One region of the Paenibacillus sp. FSL K6-1096 genome, then DNA from elsewhere that is predicted to be linked to it. Evidence: a T-box and tRNA genes for the amino acid it is inferred to sense, from the RefSeq annotation. Region 1 holds a T-box; the other regions hold tRNA genes.
The links. A T-box is a leader RNA that pairs with one kind of tRNA and senses whether it is charged. The one in region 1 lies ahead of argS (arginine--tRNA ligase), so its partner is inferred to be a tRNA-Arg.
Positions count from the first base shown of each region.

Region 1 (3,254 bases):
ATTCCGTTTCGCTATCTTTACAGTAACCGTCTGTGTAGGTCTGACTCCCGAAACGGCATTGTTCTCAATCGGGCCTGTTGATAAAATCGCCATTCTGCGCCTCTCTCCTTCCTGTTTGTGGACCTATCCACTGGCAAAAATGGATTATTTATTGCCTTATATTCTATTCACGCGCAGGCTTCGCGGTGTGGACACAGCTCCGGTCAATTTCACCAATATCCGCCGGATGGCATATCCTGGTAACAAGGAGAGTCTGCCCCGCTGTACTTTCCTCTACAGAACGCCATACGGAAGAAGGGAGTCCCATGCCCCCTCCTGGAAAAGGAAAGAAGCCGGCCGCCAAAAAAACAGCCTCCAGCTCCAAAACGCAAATCCCCAAAGGGCTGGAATACACCGTCGCCGCACTGCTGCTGACCGGCAAACTGAAGGTCGACTCCATCCAGATGTATACGGACGCTTCGATGTTCGTCAGTCTGGTCGGTAAATATAAAACACTAGGTGATCCGGCTAACAATAATGTCGATAAGCTGGTCAGCTTCCTGAATGACAACAGCAGTCTGACACTGAACGAGATCATGGCCGCCTTGAAAAAGAAAGCCGACAGCTCCTGAGCATTCGGACGCCAGTAAAGGGAGGTGCGGGGATATGGACAGTTTTGACGGGGAAGGCTTTGCCGGCGGCATTCTGCTGGTCATCGCCATTGTGCTGCTGATTTACGGCTCAACCGACATCAAGAATCTGACTGGAGCGCCTACTGCGGACTAACATCCGGACAGAAAATCTGCCGGCCATGCGGAGATAGACTCTTGCATTCTGCCGGAAATTCGTTATACTGATACAAACTCATATTGAATCGATGAACGGGAGAGTAATCGTCTCTAGTCTAGTCCCCAGCGAGCCGGGTTGGTGTAAGCCGGTACAGATGAAGGCGGTGAAGCGCACCCGTGAGATGGACTTCTGAACTTGCAGTAGGAAGCCCCGGCTCAGGACCGTTACCCTATAAGGTGGTTGAACCAACGGTTCAGCAACAGGAGTGGTACCGCGAGCGCACAGGCCTCGTCTCTTAGGAGACGCAGGCTTTTTTTGTCGTTATCTAACCAATCATCAGGAGGTTCTATTACATGTCATTGTTAAGTGAGCTTATCGGGCACAGTCTGGAGCAGGCTGTCCGCATCATCTCCGCAGAGCTCGGCCAAGCCGGGCTCCCTCAGGGAACCGTGGCGCTGGAGCAGCCTGCGAATGCCGAGCACGGGGATTATTCCAGCAATATCGCCATGCAGCTGGCCCGTCCTCTGCGCAAGTCACCGCTTGCCATCGCAGAGCTGATTGCCGCAGAGCTCCAGGCGTCAGGTTCGGTGAACGGGCTGGTACAGAGTGTCCGCGTAGCTGCGCCGGGCTTCATTAACCTGTACTTGAATTGGCGGGCGTGGGCAGAGGCCAAGGATGATTTTGCGCTGCCGCAGAGTCATGGAACGAAGATCATTGTCGAGCATACCTCAGTTAACCCGAATAAAAGCATGCACGTAGGGCATCTGAGAAACGCCTGCATCGGAGATGCGCTGGTGCGAATGCTGCGGGCCACCGGCCATACCGTTGAGGTGCACAACTACGTGGATGATCTCGGCAATCAGCTGGCTGATACGGTGGCCGGTCTGCTGCATGTTCCGCTGGCGGGCGGGCATGTCCGGTTCGGCGATTACTGCTGGGATATTTACGCTGAGATCAACAAGACGTATGCACAGCATCCTGAGACGGTCCAGAAGCGGACAGAGATTCTCCACGCGCTGGAGGAAGGGGACGGCAACACCGCCTGGATGGGCGCGCTGGTCGCCGGGCAGATCGTCAGAGAGCATGTTGAGGAGATGCGCGGCTTCGGCATTGACTACGACCTGCTGGTGTGGGAGAGCAGCATTCTGAGAGAGGGCTTCTGGTCAGCGGCATTCAGCCTGCTGTCGCAGACAGGGGTGTTCGTTCAGGAGACGGAGGGCAAGCTGGCCGGCTGCTGGATTCTGAAGCAATCCGCTGAAGACACGGAAGCAGACACGCTTGAGGAGCATCAGAAGGATAAGGTGCTGGTGCGCTCGAACGGGATTTTGACCTATACGGCCAAGGATATCGCTTATCATCTGTGGAAATTCGGACTGCTGGACAAGGACTTCAAGTATAGCGAGTTCAGCAGCGGGCTGTGGACGACCGGCTTGACGGGGCAGGCGCTGCCTTTTGGACAGGCGGACCGGGTGGTGAATGTCATTGATTACCGGCAGGAGTATCCTCAGGCGATGGTGAAGCAGGCTCTCCAGGCGCTGGGGTTCGGCGCACAAGCGGACTCGCTGCATCATGTCAGCTACGGCGTCGTCTCGCTGAGTCCCGCTTCTGCGGCTGAGCTTGGCATCGATACCTCCAGCGGCAAAAGCTCCTACGCCATGTCCGGGCGCCAGGGAATCGGCATCAAGGTCGCCGACCTCGTCCGGCTTATGGAGGATACCATCGAAGCGACCCGTTCGGATAAAAACGGGCTGTCCAGCCGGCTCATCGCCACCGCTGCCATCCGTTACTACCTGCTGCGCTTCAATCTGGGCACCGAGATTGTGTTCGACTTCAAGCAGGCGATGGAAATCTCCGGCAATACCGGCGTCTACCTGATGTACGCTTATGCCCGGGCCAGCCGGGTAATTAGTAAGGGCTTGGCGGCCGAGGGTGCGGGCGGTGTGGACATGAGCGAAGTGACTGCGGGTAATGCGGGTGTGGAAGCTGCGGGCAGTTGGGGCAAGGACACGGACAAAGCAGCCAGCGGGCTGCCGCCCTTCCCGGCGCAGCTTGAAGCCGCTGAGCTTGCCCTGTTGAGACAGCTCAGCTTGTGGCAGGACACACTGTACACAGCCAGCCGGGAGCTGACGCCGAATACGATCTGCAATTATGCCCATAGTCTGGCCTCGCTGTTCAATAACTTCTACTCCGCCTGCCCGATCCTCAAAGGCAGTGAGGCCAGCATCGCCTTCCGCTTGTGGCTGACCCGCAGCTTCACCGCCACCCTGGGCGAGGCGCTGGATGTGCTGGGCCTGCCCAAGCCGGAGCGGATGTAAGCCCAGTAATGAGTATTACGCGGACACAGAGGACCTTATTTGCCGAAAAAGCGTGATTTCCTCCCCGCTGCGGACTCAGAAGCTCTTATACTACCCTTTGGAGCTGAAATCGGGCTAAATCTGGTTACTTAACGGATTCTGAGTCCGTCCAGCCTGCGGACAGGCCGGAAT
Region 1 is NZ_CP150274.1:2,256,914-2,260,167, forward strand. It holds gene MHI24_RS09850 (hypothetical protein) at 1-93, opposite strand, end outside; gene MHI24_RS09855 (hypothetical protein) at 306-611, shown strand; T-box leader at 848-1,067, shown strand; gene argS (arginine--tRNA ligase) at 1,128-3,083, shown strand.

Region 2 (3,254 bases), 2.4 Mb from region 1:
TCAGATACTGCTTGATATTGAAATTGCCTTTATCGAAAGTGGACGCCGTCATCTCGACCTGCTGAAAACGGCTGATGCGGAAGGTACGGATGGCGCTCTGCAGGTGACAATAGCCAATCAGATAAAAGCGTTGATCCCGCGGAACCAGATAATACGGATCAATCTTCCGTTCCGTGATCTCATTGCGTAATTGAGAATGGTATACTGCCCGGATGCTGCGCTGCTCCAGAATCGCTGCAATCAGCGGCTGCAGGAAATTCCGGCTCTTCTTGCGGTAGGCCGGGGTACCCATCTGGATAATATCAGCGATGTTCTCCAGCAGCCCGTTCTGTCTGGACTTCTCCTTCAGATGGGTCCCCATTACCTTATCATATGCGGAATGAAATCCCGGCGGGATCTTCTGCTCATGCAGCACCGACGGCAGCAGCGAGAACGCCAGAGACTCCTGCTCCGTGAAGTCCAGCGGGTATAGAAAGAATTTGCCCATGAACCTGTAGCCGGTTCCCCTGCCCTCATTCGTCACCGGAGCGAAATGGCTGATAACCTCAAGATCCCTGTATATCGTTCTAATATGGACCTCGCACCTGTAGGCCAAGTCCGCCGCTGTAATCCCGGGATTGGCCTGAATCGCATTGATGATTTTGAAAATCCGAATTACCTTGTCTGTCATAACGATGCCCTCAGCTTCCAAGTAAATGTTGTCAATGATTCCACAGCTCTACTATACCAGTTCTTGGGAAACTAGGCTGTCGGCAAACAAGCGCACCAGGCTGGCAGGCTCCATTCGTTTCTCCAAGTCCGTTACACCAGCATGTTGAGGTTGAATTCGGTTTGTCTGCATACATTCGGCCCATCTGCTGTGGCATCGACTATTGTGTTCGGTTTTTCGCATACGTTCGGACCATCTGCTGTGGCATCGACTATTGTGTTCGGTTTTTCGCATACGTTCGGACCACATGCCTCCCCCGCCGCTTGGTATGGAGAGCAATGTTGCATATTTTGCAGGATTTCTCTGTAACTGTTACTTGCTGAGGAGGATTGTTGCATTATCTGCAGAAATTCCGGTGGTTAGAGCAAATGAGGGATGGTTTTGTTGCATTTGGTGCAGGATTTCTGCATATGCCGCTTCTATTGATTAGCATTGTTGCAATTTATGCAGGATTTCTCTTTTATAGTTACTGGCTGTGGAGCATGAGGCCCTTCCCCCCATCGCAACGTTCGGAGAACTACCTCAATAACAAGAAAACAGCCCCTGGATGGCCCAAGGACTGTCTAATACTTCTATAAGCGGGTGATGGGAATCGAACCCACGCTATCAGCTTGGAAGGCTGAAGTTCTACCATTGAACTACACCCGCACAGATGAAATATCGGGATGACACGATTTGAACATGCGACCCCCTGGTCCCAAACCAGGTGCTCTACCAAGCTGAGCTACATCCCGTTAATGGCGCGCCCTGAGAGATACGGATGCTACGCATCCGATTGCGAAGTAGAGCTATCGAAGCTTATGCTTCAACGAACTCGTTCGAATCTGACGGACACTTAGATGATTCAAGGAAGTGATAAATGGCGCGCCCTGAGAGATTCGAACTCCCGACCTTTTGATTCGTAGTCAAACGCTCTATCCAGCTGAGCTAAGGGCGCAAAATCTATATGGAGCGGACGACGGGAATCGAACCCGCGACCCTCGCCTTGGCAAGGCGATGCTCTACCGCTGAGCCACGTCCGCAAAAACATGGTGCGCGTGAAGGGACTTGAACCCCCACGTCGTGAAACGCCAGATCCTAAGTCTGGTGCGTCTGCCATTCCGCCACACGCGCACACGTCATAACAAAATGGTGAGCCATGAAGGACTCGAACCTTCGACACCCTGATTAAAAGTCAGGTGCTCTACCAACTGAGCTAATGGCTCTCATACAAGAACTCAATCCCAAAAAATGATGGCTGGGGATATAGGAATCGAACCTATGAGTGACGGAGTCAAAGTCCGTTGCCTTACCGCTTGGCTAATCCCCAATGTCGGAATCAGGTGGAACCTCTATACTTCGAAATATAGGATGCTCAATCCCTGTTGCCTTAATCCATCTCATTCCTTATGCCATTAAAATGGCGGAACCGACGGGATTCGAACCCGCGATCTCCTGCGTGACAGGCAGGCATGTTAGGCCAACTACACCACGGTTCCAGAGTTAAAGGTTAATTGCGGGGGCAGGATTTGAACCTGCGGCCTTCGGGTTATGAGCCCGACGAGCTACCGGGCTGCTCCACCCCGCGTCATTAATAACAATCTATTTAGTTATAGATGGTGGAGGCTGAGGGGTTCGAACCCCCGACCCTCTGCTTGTAAGGCAGATGCTCTCCCAGCTGAGCTAAGCCTCCATGTTAAACTTCAACGAACCCAGGGAATTCTCATCCCATCAAAAATGGTGACCCGTATGGGATACTCTTCACTCCGTTACGAGATTGCGAAGTATTCCTTCCGAAGCCTATGCTTCAACGAACCCAGGGAATTCTCATCCCATCAAAAATGGTGACCCGTATGGGATTCGAACCCATGTTACCTCCGTGAAAGGGAGGTGTCTTAACCCCTTGACCAACGGGCCATGCTGTGGAATGTAATGAAGTACTGCTACGGAGAGAGAGGGATACTCTTCACTTCGTTACGAGATTGCGAAGCAGTGCTAACGAAGCCTATGCTCCAACGAACCACTGAGGGTTCTCATCCCTATTCAAAAGAAGTACTGCTACGGAGAGAGAGGGATTCGAACCCTCGAGACGCTTGTGGCGCCTACACGATTTCCAATCGTGCTCCTTCGGCCAAACTCGGACACCTCTCCAAAGTGGCTCCCCGAACAGGACTCGAACCTGTGACAACTCGATTAACAGTCGAGTGCTCTACCAACTGAGCTATCAGGGAATATGGTGGGCCTTAGTGGACTCGAACCACTGACCTCACCCTTATCAGAGGTGCGCTCTAACCAGCTGAGCTAAAGGCCCGTTCTTATACACTATTCAACCCATCAGGGCAAAAAAAATACCACAGATGTGTGTGGGAAATCCCGCTTGGCGGCGTCCTACTCTCCCAGGACCCTTCGGTCCAAGTACCATCGGCGCTGGAAGGCTTAACGGTCGTGTTCGGGATGGGTACGCGTGGAACCCTTCCGCTATCGCCACCAAACGTGATTTTTCGAAGCCTACGCTTCTCGAAATCGCTACAGAAAATATCAAACCATCGGTTTAACTTCCTGCCAG
Region 2 is NZ_CP150274.1:4,673,910-4,677,163, reverse strand. It holds gene MHI24_RS20730 (WYL domain-containing protein) at 1-670, opposite strand, end outside; tRNA gene MHI24_RS20725 (tRNA-Gly) at 1,287-1,357, opposite strand; tRNA gene MHI24_RS20720 (tRNA-Pro) at 1,370-1,443, opposite strand; tRNA gene MHI24_RS20715 (tRNA-Arg) at 1,570-1,646, opposite strand; tRNA gene MHI24_RS20710 (tRNA-Gly) at 1,657-1,731, opposite strand; tRNA gene MHI24_RS20705 (tRNA-Leu) at 1,739-1,822, opposite strand; tRNA gene MHI24_RS20700 (tRNA-Lys) at 1,839-1,914, opposite strand; tRNA gene MHI24_RS20695 (tRNA-Gln) at 1,944-2,018, opposite strand; tRNA gene MHI24_RS20690 (tRNA-Asp) at 2,110-2,187, opposite strand; tRNA gene MHI24_RS20685 (tRNA-Met) at 2,203-2,276, opposite strand; tRNA gene MHI24_RS20680 (tRNA-Val) at 2,306-2,381, opposite strand; tRNA gene MHI24_RS20675 (tRNA-Glu) at 2,531-2,605, opposite strand; tRNA gene MHI24_RS20670 (tRNA-Ser) at 2,750-2,839, opposite strand; tRNA gene MHI24_RS20665 (tRNA-Asn) at 2,844-2,919, opposite strand; tRNA gene MHI24_RS20660 (tRNA-Ile) at 2,923-2,999, opposite strand; rRNA gene rrf (5S ribosomal RNA) at 3,064-3,180, opposite strand.
Region 2: it has a tRNA-Arg gene. The T-box ahead of argS (arginine--tRNA ligase) is inferred to sense a tRNA for this amino acid. The anticodon was not compared.

Region 3 (3,254 bases), 620 kb from region 1:
GGAGCTGACATCCCTGCTGAGGGGACTATCCCTGAATGGGCGACAAGTAAGGATAAGCGGGATTTCCGGCAGATGCTTGAGGACGACGGTGAGCTGATGTTTGACGGGATTCCGTTGAATAAGGAAGATAAGCAGCGGATCAAGGATGTGTTAACCGGCCTGTTCTGGGAAGCCAAGCAAATGAACAAAAGAACCCCCAAGCCCAAACGCGACCCGCGTTCCGGGGAATAACCAGACAAGCCTATTACTATGAAGATGCTGCGGGTGAAGAATATGGATGAACTAATCAAGCGTCTGGTCACAAAATATAAAACCAACAACCCGTTCGAGCTGGCCGAAGCACTCGGCATTCACGTCAGGTTCATGAATCTGGGTGAAGTCACCAAGGGCCTATATTACCGTAAACTAAGAAGAAGATTCATCGTCATTCATCATCAATTACCTCTGGAATGGCAGCGGTTTGTCTGTGCTCATGAATTGGCCCATGACCGCCTGCACAAAGGGGTGAACCGTTTTTTTCTGGAGGAGCATTCCTATTTCCCGCCAGGGAAGCTGGAGCGGCAAGCCAACCTGTTCGCCGTGAAGCTATTATCAGCCGGCACTCCCATCGAACAAGATGAATCCGTCCAGAGCTATTATGCACGAATCGGCATCCCGGCAGAGGTTGTCTTTTTTTCGGAGGATCAATAGAACGTACGTTCTATTCATGAGGTGAAAAAGTTGCCCCCGGCGTACTCTCCGATAGATAGCTTCAGCGGGCTGCCGGCGTGATGGGGTGCACTAGTGCTCATCATTGGCTTGTCTAGCCAACTTCTGCTGGAATCAGGTGCATTAGTGCTCCTTATTGGCTCATCTAGCTAACTTCTGTTGGAATCTGGTGCATCAATGCTCCTCATTAGATCATTTAGCTAACATCTGCTGGAACCTGGTGCACTTCTGCTCCTCATTGGCTCATTTAGCTAACGTTTGCTGGATTCAAGTGCACTTCTGCTCCTCATTGGCTCATTTAGCTAACATCTGCTGGAATCAGGTGCACTATTGCTCTTTATTACTCTCTTTAAGCCATTACTGTGAGCACGCTCCTTAATGGATTTATCCTTTTGATTTGCATCCGGGGCTAGGGTGGGCTAATTCCTTAAACACAAAAAACTCTTACCGAAGTAAGAGTTCAATGTCAGCGATGAGCTGTGGAATCGGGATGACACGATTTGAACATGCGACCCCCTGGTCCCAAACCAGGTGCTCTACCAAGCTGAGCTACATCCCGAAATTATAAAATTGTATATGGAGCGGGTGATGGGAATCGAACCCACGCTATCAGCTTGGAAGGCTGAAGTTCTACCATTGAACTACACCCGCACAGATGAAGTATCGGGATGACACGATTTGAACATGCGACCCCCTGGTCCCAAACCAGGTGCTCTACCAAGCTGAGCTACATCCCGTTATTTAAAGCCTATAAAACAAAAATATTGACACTTAGATAATTCAATGATGCTATAATGGCGCGCCCTGAGAGATTCGAACTCCCGACCTTTTGATTCGTAGTCAAACGCTCTATCCAGCTGAGCTAAGGGCGCAAAATTATGGAGCGGACGACGGGAATCGAACCCGCGACCCTCGCCTTGGCAAGGCGATGCTCTACCGCTGAGCCACGTCCGCATAATAATATGGTGCGCGTGAAGGGACTTGAACCCCCACGTCTTACGACGCCAGATCCTAAGTCTGGTGCGTCTGCCATTCCGCCACACGCGCATGGAAGCAAATCAAGTGAGCCATGAAGGACTCGAACCTTCGACACCCTGATTAAAAGTCAGGTGCTCTACCAACTGAGCTAATGGCTCAAATTTGGCAGGGGATATAGGATTCGAACCTATGATGACGGAGTCAGAGTCCGTTGCCTTACCGCTTGGCTAATCCCCTACAATAATAACTATATAATGCCCACAATCACACTCATATATCAAGGACATTATGGTGGAGGCTGAGGGGTTCGAACCCCCGACCCTCTGCTTGTAAGGCAGATGCTCTCCCAGCTGAGCTAAGCCTCCATATGTACAATAATTTCAAAAATGGTGACCCGTATGGGATACTCTTCACTCCGTTACGAGATTGCGAAGTGTTCCTAACGAAGCTTATGCTCCAACGAACCCAGGGATTTCTCATCCCATAATAATGGTGACCCGTATGGGATTCGAACCCATGTTACCTCCGTGAAAGGGAGGTGTCTTAACCCCTTGACCAACGGGCCTTAATTAGTGGAGCTCTCAACCGGATTCGAACCGGTGACCTCTTCCTTACCATGGAAGCACTCTACCTGCTGAGCTATGAGAGCATGGCTCCCCGAACAGGACTCGAACCTGTGACAACTCGATTAACAGTCGAGTGCTCTACCAACTGAGCTATCAGGGAATATTATCCGCTTGGCGGCGTCCTACTCTCCCAGGACCCTTCGGTCCAAGTACCATCGGCGCTGGAAGGCTTAACGGTCGTGTTCGGGATGGGTACGCGTGGAACCCTTCCGCTATCGCCACCAAACGATTACAGGCTTAATCGCCTGAAAACTGAATCCGAAACGAATTTGTGTGTTAGTTTATTGGATAAGCCCTCGACCGATTAGTATTGGTCAGCTCCATGCATTGCTGCACTTCCACCTCCAACCTATCTACCTCGTCGTCTTCAAGGGGTCTTACATACTGGGAAATCTCATCTTGAGGGGGGCTTCACGCTTAGATGCTTTCAGCGCTTATCCCGTCCGTACGTAGCTACCCAGCCATGCTCCTGGCGGAACAACTGGTGCACCAGCGGTACGTCCATCCCGGTCCTCTCGTACTAAGGACAGCTCCTCTCAAATTTCCTGCGCCCACGACAGATAGGGACCGAACTGTCTCACGACGTTCTGAACCCAGCTCGCGTACCGCTTTAATGGGCGAACAGCCCAACCCTTGGGACCTACTTCAGCCCCAGGATGCGATGAGCCGACATCGAGGTGCCAAACCTCCCCGTCGATGTGGACTCTTGGGGGAGATAAGCCTGTTATCCCCAGGGTAGCTTTTATCCGTTGAGCGATGGCCCTTCCATGCGGTACCACCGGATCACTAAGTCCGACTTTCGTCCCTGCTCGACTTGTAGGTCTCGCAGTCAAGCTCCCTTCTGCCTTTGCACTCTTCGAATGATTTCCAACCATTCTGAGGGAACCTTTGAACGCCTCCGTTACTCTTTAGGAGGCGACCGCCCCAGTCAAACTGCCCGCC
Region 3 is NZ_CP150274.1:2,872,794-2,876,047, forward strand. It holds gene MHI24_RS12640 (helix-turn-helix domain-containing protein) at 1-231, shown strand, start outside; gene MHI24_RS12645 (ImmA/IrrE family metallo-endopeptidase) at 274-690, shown strand; tRNA gene MHI24_RS12650 (tRNA-Pro) at 1,194-1,267, opposite strand; tRNA gene MHI24_RS12655 (tRNA-Gly) at 1,286-1,359, opposite strand; tRNA gene MHI24_RS12660 (tRNA-Pro) at 1,372-1,445, opposite strand; tRNA gene MHI24_RS12665 (tRNA-Arg) at 1,504-1,580, opposite strand; tRNA gene MHI24_RS12670 (tRNA-Gly) at 1,588-1,662, opposite strand; tRNA gene MHI24_RS12675 (tRNA-Leu) at 1,672-1,755, opposite strand; tRNA gene MHI24_RS12680 (tRNA-Lys) at 1,772-1,844, opposite strand; tRNA gene MHI24_RS12685 (tRNA-Gln) at 1,850-1,923, opposite strand; tRNA gene MHI24_RS12690 (tRNA-Val) at 1,976-2,051, opposite strand; tRNA gene MHI24_RS12695 (tRNA-Glu) at 2,177-2,251, opposite strand; tRNA gene MHI24_RS12700 (tRNA-Thr) at 2,260-2,335, opposite strand; tRNA gene MHI24_RS12705 (tRNA-Asn) at 2,337-2,412, opposite strand; rRNA gene rrf (5S ribosomal RNA) at 2,422-2,538, opposite strand; rRNA gene MHI24_RS12715 (23S ribosomal RNA) at 2,597-3,254, opposite strand, start outside.
Region 3: it has a tRNA-Arg gene. The T-box ahead of argS (arginine--tRNA ligase) is inferred to sense a tRNA for this amino acid. The anticodon was not compared.